DNA from 3 places in the Paenibacillus sp. FSL R7-0333 genome. Region 2 is predicted to be linked to each of the others. Evidence: riboswitches for the same ligand, from Rfam matches in the RefSeq annotation. Region 2 holds a riboswitch; each other region holds the start of a gene.

The links. A riboswitch is a leader RNA that binds a small molecule or an ion and turns the genes downstream of it on or off. The one in region 2 is predicted to bind cyclic di-GMP.
Region 1: linked by a shared signal. The riboswitch ahead of MKY86_RS29935 (flagellar assembly protein A) and the one ahead of MKY86_RS03475 (PA14 domain-containing protein) in region 2 are both predicted to bind cyclic di-GMP.
Region 3: linked by a shared signal. The riboswitch ahead of MKY86_RS07240 (fibronectin type III domain-containing protein) and the one ahead of MKY86_RS03475 (PA14 domain-containing protein) in region 2 are both predicted to bind cyclic di-GMP.

What each region holds. Positions count from the first base shown of each region.
Region 1 covers NZ_JBBOBZ010000001.1:6,979,614-6,983,747, reverse strand. Annotated here, with positions in the region: gene MKY86_RS29940 (aldo/keto reductase) at 1-264, opposite strand, end outside; gene MKY86_RS29935 (flagellar assembly protein A) at 295-1,914, opposite strand; cyclic di-GMP riboswitch class I at 2,022-2,114, opposite strand; gene biuH (biuret amidohydrolase) at 2,619-3,302, shown strand; gene MKY86_RS29925 (ABC transporter substrate-binding protein) at 3,328-4,134, shown strand, end outside.
Region 2 covers NZ_JBBOBZ010000001.1:829,477-833,610, reverse strand. Annotated here, with positions in the region: gene MKY86_RS03475 (PA14 domain-containing protein) at 1-2,077, opposite strand, end outside; cyclic di-GMP riboswitch class I at 2,092-2,172, opposite strand; gene MKY86_RS03470 (sugar phosphate nucleotidyltransferase) at 2,310-3,683, opposite strand.
Region 3 covers NZ_JBBOBZ010000001.1:1,758,333-1,762,466, forward strand. Annotated here, with positions in the region: gene MKY86_RS07230 (hypothetical protein) at 16-561, shown strand; gene MKY86_RS07235 (MFS transporter) at 643-1,860, shown strand; cyclic di-GMP riboswitch class I at 1,945-2,046, shown strand; gene MKY86_RS07240 (fibronectin type III domain-containing protein) at 2,027-4,134, shown strand, end outside.

The sequences.
Region 1 (4,134 bases), 6.2 Mb from region 2:
GCCGGGTCCCTCATGCTTCGGCAATCCGGCTTTGGTCGCCAGCACTGCGTTATGGCGTTTGCCTTCAAGCGCAAGGCCGATGATCCGCTCCGATTCAGATCCGGCATAGATATTGGCGGTATCGATGAAATTGATGCCCTGATCCATAGCGGTGTGCAGAATGCGGACCGAGGTCTCCTGATCTGCCCGTTTGCCGAAGGAATTAGTTCCAAGACCCAGGGCGGACACCTGCAGGCCGCTATTGCCCAGACGGTTATATCGCACGCTCTCACTTCTCCTTATATAGTAGTAGTCTTAGCAGGAATCACGCACAAGCAGCTTGCCGCCGGACTCCAGGCGGCTGTCCTGTGACCGGGCGAGATTAATCACCGCATGCTCCTCCTGGAGCAGCTCAATCTCCTCACCCAGCTTAAGCAGCAGCCTGGAGAAGCGGCTTAGGACACTGTCCGTGATGTACCCGGTGAATTGTCCCGGATGGGCGAATACCTCAAGCATCTGCCAGAGCTGGTCCGTGCCGGAGCCGAACGCCCCGTTCATACGGCTTAGCGCAGCCTGAAAATCACGGATCAGGCTGCCCAAGTGGCTGTATTTATCCTCCAGCAGCAGCATGACTACCAGGCCGTAATTCACGGATTGCTGGCGGGATTCCACATTCTTGGCCAGCTGGCGCGCTGCCTCAAGCAGTCCGTCCGTCTCTGTCCGCAGCAGGCATGCGAGGCTGTGCAGACGATGCTGCATTACCCCGGCGTGTCCGGCGTACAGGCCGCTGCCGGTGACCTGGCCGCTAACGTATATACTGCCGGTGGCTATAATTGTAGATTGGCGGATATCGCCATAGACGTACACATTCCCGAGGGCTTCAATTCGTACAGGTCCTTCCAGATCTCCCGGTACAATGATGTCACCTGCGAACATAACATCGCCCGCAGGATCTGTCATCTCTCTGGCCAGAAGACTGACCGGAGGGAAGTCACATATCCGGACGCTGCCGCTTCCTCCGCAGATACGGGGCCTGCCGGTGTGCCGGGCTACGATATTACCACAGGGAAGGAGCTTGGCATGATTACCGGCAGCAAAGTAGATATCCTGCGGCGGGGGAGGGGGCAGGACCCTTCCGTCTGTGTCGAGGCCGGGAATGCCTTCTTCCGGCGGCAGCTTGCGGGCGAAGACTTCGCCTGCAAAGGCAAAGGGGGCTCCCGGGAAACGGAGATACTCCAAGGGTTCCGCAGGCTTCTGACCCCGGGCTCCCTGTCCCTGAAGCATCCGGTTCCCCTCCAGTGTATGCTCAGGCAGCAGGAATTCCAGCCGGGCTTCCTTGCCGGGCAGCGGGGCTCTGCCTTCAGCGATGCATACGGGGAGATATGTAGGGTTCGTAAGCTCCGCGTACAGGGCGGGAATGTTCAGGTTGCGCAGAATAAAACGGTTGTCCAGTGAGGCGATAATCTGTTCTATGGTGAGCGTGGACAGCAGCATCGCCGGATTGGGCTGGGCACGGACGACCGCTTCGAAGGCGGCGGGGCAGTTGACCAGATTCCAGGCGTACTTCTCTGCACGGTATAAAGTGAAGTAGACCTTGAGCTTGTCAGTCGATACGGTAATTTCATATTGCGGCTTCTCACAGATCTCCCAAGTGATATAATCCGCTCTGGTCACCTCGGTTGGCTCTGTAACGGTCTTCCAGTTGATCTTCAGGACAACAGGGTGGACCGCAGAAATGCGGGCGGGAGCACCTCCGGGGAGCGGGGGAGTAATGAATATCTGGTTGTCCTGCACGAGGATAATTCCATTCTTATCTCCAGTTGTCCCGTCAGAAGCTCGGCCCTCCACAGAGAATGAATCCAGGAGACCTTTACGTTCGAGCATCAGGGACTCTACGAATTCATATCGGCTTGGTTCGATATCCTGCTGCGGCATGGTTGTAACCTCACTTTTTCGTATGATCAATGGCAATTCGTACAGAAAAAGAACATCATCAAGCCTGGGAGGCTTGCCCTCCTGAACAGCTGGCTTAAGTGGTCTCTATTGGCAGCCTGGCAACCGTAAACGCAGATTCCGGCGTTCTTAGGCCCATAGCTTTGCGTCCTGCCCTTTCGGGGAGTTTGCCTTTAGAAATAGATCAATGATATACATCCTGTAGAGGTGGGAGTTATGGTCGACTGTAATCGACAAAAAGAGTCATAAATAGTTCTTGCGCGTCATTAATTTCTGCAAACAAGCTTAATTCTAGTACTTAAAGAGCTATTTTTCAACTATATTATGCCTATTTATCAAAAAACTCGAAATATGCAGCTCTAATTCGACAAAAAAACTGGTTTCCCAGCGCTTACAGCTTATGGAAGAGGCAGAGGGAGGAAAGTATGAGCATTCAACTGTTGGGACACCCTGGGCTTGGTAAGACTCGGAGTGTTCTTTTTTGATAAGCGGTTTTGCGAGTGTTAATGTTATGTGTATGTTAACTATGTAAATAAACACAAACATTCAGTGTATTATTTCGTAATAAAACCGAAGACATCGCAAATTCATTGTAATATAATCTAACTCATACCAAGGAAACGCGAATTAATGTTAACTAATATAACATTAATAGAGATAGCGACATCAGGAGAGGAGCATAAACCATGCAGATTGCAGCAACACCTTACATCTGGCCTTATGACGGGGCTGTGGACCCGGCGAAGACAGCGCTGATGATTATCGACATGCAGACGGATTTTTGCGGCAAGGGCGGTTACGTCGAGAGAATGGGTTATGACCTCTCATTAACAGCGAGGGCGATCCAGCCCATTCAGCGGCTGCTGGCCCGTATCCGGGACATCGAAGGCTTCAACGTGATCCATACCCGCGAGGGGCATAAGCCGGATCTGTCGGATCTGCCGGCGAACAAGCGGTGGCGCAGCCGCCAGATCGGGGCCGAGATCGGCTCCGAAGGACCGGCGGGACGAATCCTCGTGCGGGGGGAGCGCGGCTGGCAGATCATTGATGAGCTGGCGCCTGCCCACGGAGAGTACATTATAGACAAGCCGGGCAAAGGGAGCTTTTACGCAACAGACCTGGACCTGATCCTGAAGAATAAAGGAATTACCCATCTGATTCTGACCGGTATTACTACCGATGTCTGTGTACACACCACGATGCGGGAAGCCAATGACCGCGGGTACGAGTGTCTGATCCTTGCAGATTGTACAGGAGCGACGGATGAAGCGAATCACCTGGCGGCGCTGAGTATGGTTCAAATGCAGGGCGGAGTGTTCGGCAGTGTAAGTGATTCACAAGCGGTGCTGAAGGCGCTGGAGCAATACTAAATCATTCATAAACGGGGGAATAACCATGTGGAACAAGTCCAGAACAAAAGCGCTGATGCTGTTAACCTCGCTAATGCTGCTCCTGACCGCCTGCGGTAACAATACGGAAGCCGGGAAGGCTGAAGGCCAGGGAGCGGAAGGCTCGGGCGAGCTGAAAAAGGTGGTGCTCCGGCTGAAGTGGATTCACCAGGCGCAGTTTGCCGGCTTTTATACCGCGGTGGAAAAAGGCTTCTATAAAGAAGCGGGGCTGGATGTTGAGATCCGCCCGGGGGGCTCGGATTTCCCGGCTGTGCAGATGGTAGCTTCCGGCAGTGAGGAGTTCGGAGTTACCGGTGCCGACCAGATCGTCATCGCCAGAGAGAAAGGCGTCCCGGTCAAAGCGTTGTCCGCGATCTACCGCAAAACCCCGTTCGTTATGTTCACGCTCAAAGAGTCCGGGATCAAGACGATGGAGGATCTGGTCGGGCAAAAGGTAGGCATTAAGCTGGGCGGCAATGAAGAGCTGACCTTCCGTGCCATGGAGAAAAGCGCGGGCATCGACCCTTCGCAAATCGAAGAGATGCCGGTCAAATATGATCTGAGTCCGCTGTTAACCGGTCAGGTCAAGGCCTGGCCCGGCTATGTCATTAATGAAGTGCTGGCTGTAGAGGAGCAGGGCAAGGAAGTGAATATTATCGACCCGAACGACTATGGCATCAATTTCTATGCCGATACCTTGTTCACTACGGAGTCTATCATCAAGAAGGACCCGGAGATGGTCGCAAGCTTCGTGCAGGCCTCTATGCAGGGCTGGGATTATGCAGTAAAGCATCCGGAGGAAGCGGCGGAATTC
Region 2 (4,134 bases):
TCTGATAAGTCTCCGTGTAGAGTGGCTTCATCTTTCCGCTCCAGCGGACAGAGAAGAAGTCTATGCCGATAGCGGCATCCGGCGTGCCTTGGCGCCAGTTGAAATCAAGCACAGCATCGGTACGCACTACAGCGGGTTCGCCCGATAGCGTTATGTTATTGAAGTATTCCGCGTACAGTCCATTGGCAGCAGGAACTTCTACCGGCGGATCCGCCGGTGTTGCTGTAGGAGAAGGAACGGGAACAGGAACCGCTGTCGGCGTAGGCACCGGTGTTGGCGTTGGTGTCGGTGCTGGCGTCAGTGTTGGTGCTGGTGTTGGCATTGGTGTCGTTACTGGTGCCGGCGTTGCTGTCGCTGCTGGTACCGTTGTCGGTACTGCTGTTGCAGCCGGAGCAGGTATGGATGTGTTGCCTGCTCTGGAGAAAAGCGCACTTGCAGGTACGGTTCCCTTCACCTGGCTGGGGCTCTGCCACATCAGATGAACATTCGCATCGCCTGCATTCTCGTAATACTCTACCTTGATATCGTACAGTTGCCCGGCAGTCAAGGCTATACTTCCTGTGCGGGCAGTTCCGCTCTGCTTGACCCAGCTGTCAATGACTGCTGTGCCGTTCACCCACAGGCGGATACCATCATCCGATGTAGTATAGAACTGATAGGTCTCGCTGTAAGCGGGCTTAATCTGGCCGGTCCAGCGGATCGAGAAGTAATCCGCGCCGAGTGCGGTATTAGGAGTACTCTGACGCCAATTGAAGCTGATGACATCATCGGTACGCACCATAACCGGTGTCCCCGAGAGCGTCATGTTCTTGAAGTATTCACCAAGCAAGCCATTCTGGGCAGGCTTACTCTCCGTATTACCGGAGGTTGGGACCGGCTTCGGAATCGGCGCAACGGTTGGTGTTGCCGTTGGTGTCGGTGTTGCAGTCTGCGTTGGTGTTACAGTCGGCGTTGGTGTTGCAGTCTGCGTTGCGGTAGGCGTTGCGGTAGGCGTTGGCGTTGCCGTTGGCTTAGGAGCCGCCGCCGGAGCAGACCAGGCCTTATATTGGTCACGGGTCAGTGTGTAGCTGTCATTCATAAAATTCTTGATCGTAGCCGTGCTGTTATTCTCATAGAGCATCTTTCCCCAGTTCATCATGAACACGTAATTCTGCTGGGTCAGCTTCAGCTTCGAGATGTTCGGCATTTCGCCGTTCTCGCCGATGCCGATCGGTTTGCCGCCAGCCAGGCTGGTCAGATCATCATGATATTTATTGGAGTAGTCGTTATTATATATATCTGCTGCCAGCACATCCACTCTGTCCGCGCCCGGATAGGTCCGTGCATAGGGATCAGAGTTGGCATTCGGCGCATTCGGGTTCCATACCCAAATCAGATTATTTAACTGGTGAACGTTCACGAACCGGTCATACATAATATTCCATAGTGCAGTGAAGTTGTCTTTCTTGCCCCACCAGAACCAGCCGCCGTTCATTTCATGGTACGGTCTCCAGAGGATCGGAACCTTAGCATCCCGCAGACTTTTCAGAGAGACAGCTACTTTATCCAGATCGGTGATCAGCGCATTATACTCTGGTGTCCCTGGAGTTACGTATTTGTTGAATTGTGCCTGAGTGATTGGCTTCTGCACATTGGACCATTCGTACTTGGTGCCCGGCAGATTCTGGTGGAAGGTCATGGCGACAATGCCGCCCGCTCTGGACCAGTTCGTTGCACTCCAGACGATATTTTTGCGTTGTGCAGCTACTCCGCTCTCGCTCTGTCCACCGATTGCTCCAAGCTCATAACCATGCAGTGCGGCGTATTGTCCGCTTGTTCCCTTCAGCTTGTTGCTCAGCTCATCCGGACTTTCGAAATAGTCATGCTGCCCTGTAATGATTCCGTTCCCGGAGATCCCATAGAGACTGTTCAGCAGCTTGACCGCCTCGGCTGAGGCATTAGGGTTCACGGGCGCTCCTGTAGAGGAAGCAGCCTTGACAGTGGACGGGGCGATTCCCAGTCCCACGGGTACAGCAGACAATACCACGGCCAGCGACAGCACAGCGCAGAGCAAACGAGACTTACGGTAAGTTTTCACAATATTCTCTTCCTTTCGGTAGCCAGGCTGCCACTCTTGCGAAGGCCCTATAGCTTTGCGTCCCTATCTTTCGATTAGGTTTGCCATTGTCGTTTTGGAAGGATCAATCCCTCTTACCGTAAGTATCGTCGATATGCAAATTTAATGTAGAGTAAAAACAAATTTTGTCTGAAAAATAGTTCTAAATGCCTGATTTAAAATTGTAACAATTGGTTAAATAGATAAGTTATACCTACGAAATGAACTGATGTAGATCGATATCCTCCCAGTCCAGGGTAATACGGATATTGTCTTCCTCTACCAGCTCCGACCCCGTCTGCACCTCAATGAACTCCACATCGGTAAGAGCAAGAATGGCATGCTTGGTTCCTTCCGGTATCCTTACCACATCTCCCGCCTTCACCGTATGCATCTTCTCATTGATGACAATGCTGGCTTCCCCGCTGACGAAGGTCCAGATTTCACTGCGTTTGTGATGCAGCTGATAGCTGATATTTTTACCCTCGCCTATGAAAATCCGCTTGGTCAGCACCTCGTTGCCTTCGTCATATTTCACATAATCGATCACCTTGTAGTGGCCCCAGCGGCGCTCTTCGTACATCGGTCTTTGTTCAAAAGTCTTCAGCACTTCCTTGATCCGCGGACTCTCGGCCTTGTGCGTCACCAGAATGCCGTCCGGGCTGGCGGCGATAATCAGATCCTTCGCCCCGATTACCGTGATTGGAATATCCAGCTCGTTAATGAGGCAGGTGCCTTCGGAGTCAGCAGTGATGAATCCTTTGCCCACATGGTTACTGGTCATTTCCTCGGTCAGCGTATTCCAGGTGCCCAGGTCTTTCCAGAATCCAGCGTAAGGCTGCACGACGATGTTCTCTTCTTTCTCCACCACTTCGTAATCGAAGCTAATCGAGGACAGCAGCTTATACTGCTTCTGCAGCTCCTCGTAATTGAGCGGCAGCCCTTTGCGCTGCAGGATATCCAGCAGGTAACCCAGACGGAAGGCGAACACTCCGCAGTTCCAGAGCGCCCCCTTGCCGATCAGCTCCTCGGCCTGCACACGGTCCGGTTTCTCCTGGAAGTGGCTCACTTGCAGGTAACCATTCGCTCCCGCATCTGCGCCCGTTGGAATAATGTAGCCGTATTTCTCCGAAGCATGCTCGGGAACTACGCCCATCAGCGCCAGGTTCGCCCCGCTCACCAGCATGGTGTTCTCCAGCTGCAGCACCGTTTCGAAAAAGGAGGATTCCACGTATGGGTCCACCGGCAGAATCGCCACGGTCTCGCTTGGGGACACCCCCGCGATGGAATACAGGTAGGCCGCCGTCAGCGCAATAGCCGGGAAGGTATCCCGCCGTTCCGGCTCCACGATGATCGGCACCCCGCTGCCGAGCTGGCTCTGGATCATCTCCACCTGGCTGCGCCCGGTCGCCAGATACGAGGACCCGGCCATGCCGTTCTCCTCCAGCTGTCTCCATACCCGTTGTACCATTGATTCCGGTTCACCTGCCGGGCTTGCCAGTACCTTCAGAAATTGCTTGGAGCGTGAATCATTGGACAACGGCCAGAGCCGCTTGCCGGAGCCGCCTGATAGAAGTACTAGTTTCATAGTGAACCCTCCATATCGTATTGTTATTGGGTATTTCTTGTTGCGGAGCTGTGTGGTAAAAACCCGCCTGTTATGAGGGTCGCTGCAAGGAATTTTGGGCTTACGGCCGCTGTTGTATTTGGATTTCCTGATTAGAACCGCTCCTCGCGGTAGAAATCCAAATACAAAGGCGGACGCTAACGCTCCTACAGCTCCAAAATTCCTCTCCGCTCCATTTCATAACAGGCTGTGCTTTTACATCCGCTTCGCCCGCAGGCGAAGCTCCCGGCTAAAGATCCGATCTTGCCGCTTGTTGTAGCGGCAAGGGGCCAGGATGCCGCTATGCTTGCGCGGCAGCAGTGGTAGCCTGGTTGCCGCTGCTGTTGCAGCGGCGAAAGATTCAAAGGCTCAGAGACTCAAAGACTCAAAGACTCAAAGACTCAAAGACTCTTAAGTGCCGCTTGTTCCAAGG
Region 3 (4,134 bases), 930 kb from region 2:
AAGGAGATTATACAGATGGAGACAACAGTTTGCCCATGGTGCCATACCGAGATTGTATGGGATGAGGAGTTTGGCCCCGAGGATACCTGTCCTCATTGCAACAACGAGCTGAGCGGCTACCGCACAGTGACGATAGGTGCAGAGGATCTGGAGGATGAAGAGCCGGATACACAGGAAGCTTCCGGGGAGGAAGAGATCAGCGACGATAATTTGTGGGATGACGACGACAAGGATAGCGTGGTGCCTGTATGGGGTACGCTGGGCCAGTTCGGCGATGACTATGATCTGAAACGTTATGAGGACAAGGTCTCCGCTATTCTGGCTGCCCAGCTGGAAGCGCCGGAATGTCCGCAATGCCATGAGCTGATGCTTCACTCCGGTACGCAGCAGGTGGACGGGTTCACCCCGGCAACGCCGGAAGCGCTAGGCGGTGCAGCTGTGCTGAAGCCTCCTTTTGCGCTGAATCTGTACGTCTGTCCTTCCTGCTTCCATGTGCAGCACAGCCTGGCGCAGGAAGACCGCATCCAGCTTGTCCGCAATCTCAGCACCTCAGCCGAATAAAGATCGGATTCATGCTTTCCCTGCCGTCTGGACATGATATTGAAAGATGAAGTGTCTAAGGACGAGCAGGGAGGGTTAAGCATGAGAGGTTCAGAACGGGGACAAGCGGCGCTGCTTCTGGCTGTAGGCGGGCTATACCTTCTGGCTACAGTGCTTGCAGGAACGTTCCTCAACGTATATCTGTGGAAAAGCCGGCAGAACTTCGCCATGATCGGCTGGTTCACCGTGGCCCAGCAGCTTGCCGTGGGTCTCAGCTTTTGGCTGGGCGGCAAGTGGGTGAAAGAGCGTAACAAAATGAATGCCCTACGGCTGGGAATTGCCGTATCGGGCTTTTTTTATTTGCTGGTGCTGTGGCTGCGGGGCGACGCGATTCATTACATTTGGCCGCTGGGCGGGGTCCTCGGGCTATCCATCGGGCTGTACTGGCTGGCGTTCAATATTGTTTTCTTCGAGATTACGGATGCCAAGAACCGCGATTACTATAACGGGTGGATGGGCCTGCTCGGTTCCCTGACGGGAATAGCCGGACCCTGGGTCTCCGGCTGGATGATCTCCCGTTGGCAAGGCGGACAAGGCTACCGCATGGTATTCATACTGTCGCTCTGTATCTATGGGGTTGCTGCTGTGCTCAGCTTCGGCCTGCGCAAGCGGCCGCTCGGCGAAGCCTATCTCTGGCTGGAGCCCTGGCGCGAGCTTACCCGCAGACGCAGCTCTTGGCGTCCAGTGGCGGCAGCGCTAGTGTTCCAGGGCATCCGGGAAGGCGTATTCTCCTTCCTCATCGGTCTGCTCGTTTATATTGCAGCACAGGAGGAGAGCAAGCTGGGACAGTTCGCCCTGCTGACCTCCGCCGTCTCCCTGATCAGCTATTATGCGGCCGGCAGATGGTTCAAGCCCCGTGCCCGGCTCGGCGGTATGCTGGCAGGCAGTCTGCTGCTCATCGCCTTCCTGCTTCCGCTGCTGTGGAAGGTGAACTTTACCACCCTACTAATCATGGGAATCGGGACCTCGCTCTGCCTGCCGCTCTATATGCTGCCGATGCTGTCCACCAGCTTCGACCTGATGGGCTTGTCCGAGGAGAGCGCCGGCAAACGTGTGGAGCTGGTAGTGCTCAGGGAGCTTAGCCTGATGAGCGGCCGCCTCCTCGGCCTGCTGATCTTCATCGCCGTACTGTCGCTGGACCAGTCCCCGCAGACGATTACTCTGCTCATGCTGCTGCTGGGTGCCGCGCCGCTGGGGAGCTGGGTGGTGGTGCGGGGGTTGCTGAATTGGAATGTTCACAAAAATAACAATATTATATGATTCAAATATAGGGTATTATTGCCAAGGTAAGTACAGATTGTAATTGAATTGAATTACACATGATTTCTCTTGAATTAACCATTAGAACTAAAAAGGCAAACCTGTACGAAAGTCAGGGACGCAAAGCCACGGGCCTTATCACAGGGAGGGGGACACCCCTCTGTGAATGGCAGCCGGGCCGCTCTTTCCGGTGGTTTTTTTGCGCCCTTTTTTAAATGATTTTTTAATTGAGCGGAGGTCTTTTATGACAAATAGGAAAAGCTTGATATGTAAGGTACTGTGTTTTATTATTCTGGCTCAATTTCTCGCCCCTTTTATGGAATTCTCAGGGATGAAAATTTCCGCACAGGACAGTATGCTCAAAATCCGGTTTCAGCCCGCTGAAACTCCCGTACAGGAAGGGGAGCTTGCAGATTCTGGAGCCGTTTTTAGCGTCAAAAACCAATACTCCTACGGCTGGAACATAGATCATACTGATGCAACCGTCTCAAGAGATACATACGACGACTCCAGCATAAGCAGCCTGACACGAATCCATCCGGATGGGAAGTGGGAAATTGCGCTAGACAATGGTACTTATGAAGTCTCAGTAACCGTAGGTGACTCTGTATACAGCAGCAACAATTCACTTGCCGTAGAGAATGTCAAATTGATGGAGGGACTGTCTCTTGAAGCAGGGCAGTATAAAACGATCAAGAAGAAGGTTGCTGTTGAAGATGGAAGACTGACTTTAAGTCAAATCAATGCTACTGGAATTGAGACTGCTCTAAATAGCATAGATATTTCATTGGTGAATACATACACTCCCACTTTGATCCCGCCTCAAATCCGCCTGCCTTTTGAACCCAATAAGGTTGCCGGAGACAAAGTTCTTCTGTCTGGAAGTATGACCAATATACATAACGCTCCGCCGTTTATCAGGGTAAATGGTCTGCAGGGAGAGATCTCCCGGCATATCCGCGAACAAATAGAATCCATCGGACAACAAATACAGCAGGTTAGCAAAAATGCAGTGGCAATAAGAAATGCTGATATTGAAACGATTCAAAGCTCTATCCGCTCAAACAGCAACAAGCCTGCAATAATAGCAGTTGGGCAGATGAATCTAGAATCGAGTGTTACGTTCGGAAGTGAAGAACAGCCTGTCATCTTAATCGCAGATGGCATCAATACGAACCGGAGTCTGAATATAACAGTTTACGGATCGTTAATCCTTCATGGAGGATTAAATGCAAATACGGAGTTGAATGTTAATGTTATCAACCCTGCGCAGGATGTGAATCTTGGTGACCTATGGGTACAGGGAACCGTGCATCTAAATAATAACTCTAATGTTCATGTAGATAATGAGCTGTTTGCCGGTTCTTTGGTTTACAACAACGGCTCTCTGGATCTATCGGCGAAACGGGTATTAGTACAGGGCAACATGAACATCAATACTCTGGTAACTATGAATGTTGATGAGGAAATGTCTGTAGGAGAAGTGGTATCCAATAACTCAAGGGCAGAACTTAATGTAGCCCAGGGAGATCTATTCGTCCGGGACAATGTCAGTATAAATAATCATTTGAATATCAACACAGGCGGATTATTTGCAGTTGGCGGTAATGTCATCTCGAATCAAAGACCTGTAATTCACACGGGGAATGAGCAAGCAGGACGTACATTATTGAAGTATGTTCTGTCAGGCCTTAAGGCTGAGTATTACAGCAATAATGATTTCACGGGCAAGAAGGCCGTGAAAGTAGATGAATCTATTTCTTTGGCTGGCCAACCTGTTCTGGGTGTGCCGGGAATAGCGGACCAGCGCTTCTCCGTTAGATGGACTGGGCAGATTCAACCTAACTATACTGACCAATATACTTTCTCGGTTAAAACGTCAGGTGGAGTCAGACTTTGGGTGAATGATCAGCTCCTGGTCGATGCCTGGACAGCGAAGCAGCATGTGGAGCAAGGCACGATCCAGCTTGAAGCCGGTAAAAAATATGACCTGAAGATGGAATACGCTAATGATATAGGGAATCCTCAGGCCAGCTTATTCTGGGAGAGCGGGCAGCAGATTCGTGAAGTGGTGCCCTCTGTATCTTTAAGACCTTTTTCTATACCTGCAGTAAATGCAAGTGCAACAGACTCAGCCATTACACTGGGCTGGCCTTCTCTGTTCAATGCGGACGGATATGAGGTGGAATTTGATAAGGAGGTTACCGTCCTCGGCAGTGAACCTGATTTTACCAAGGAGGAGCTTAGTCCGGGAACCGAACATTTCTATCGTAT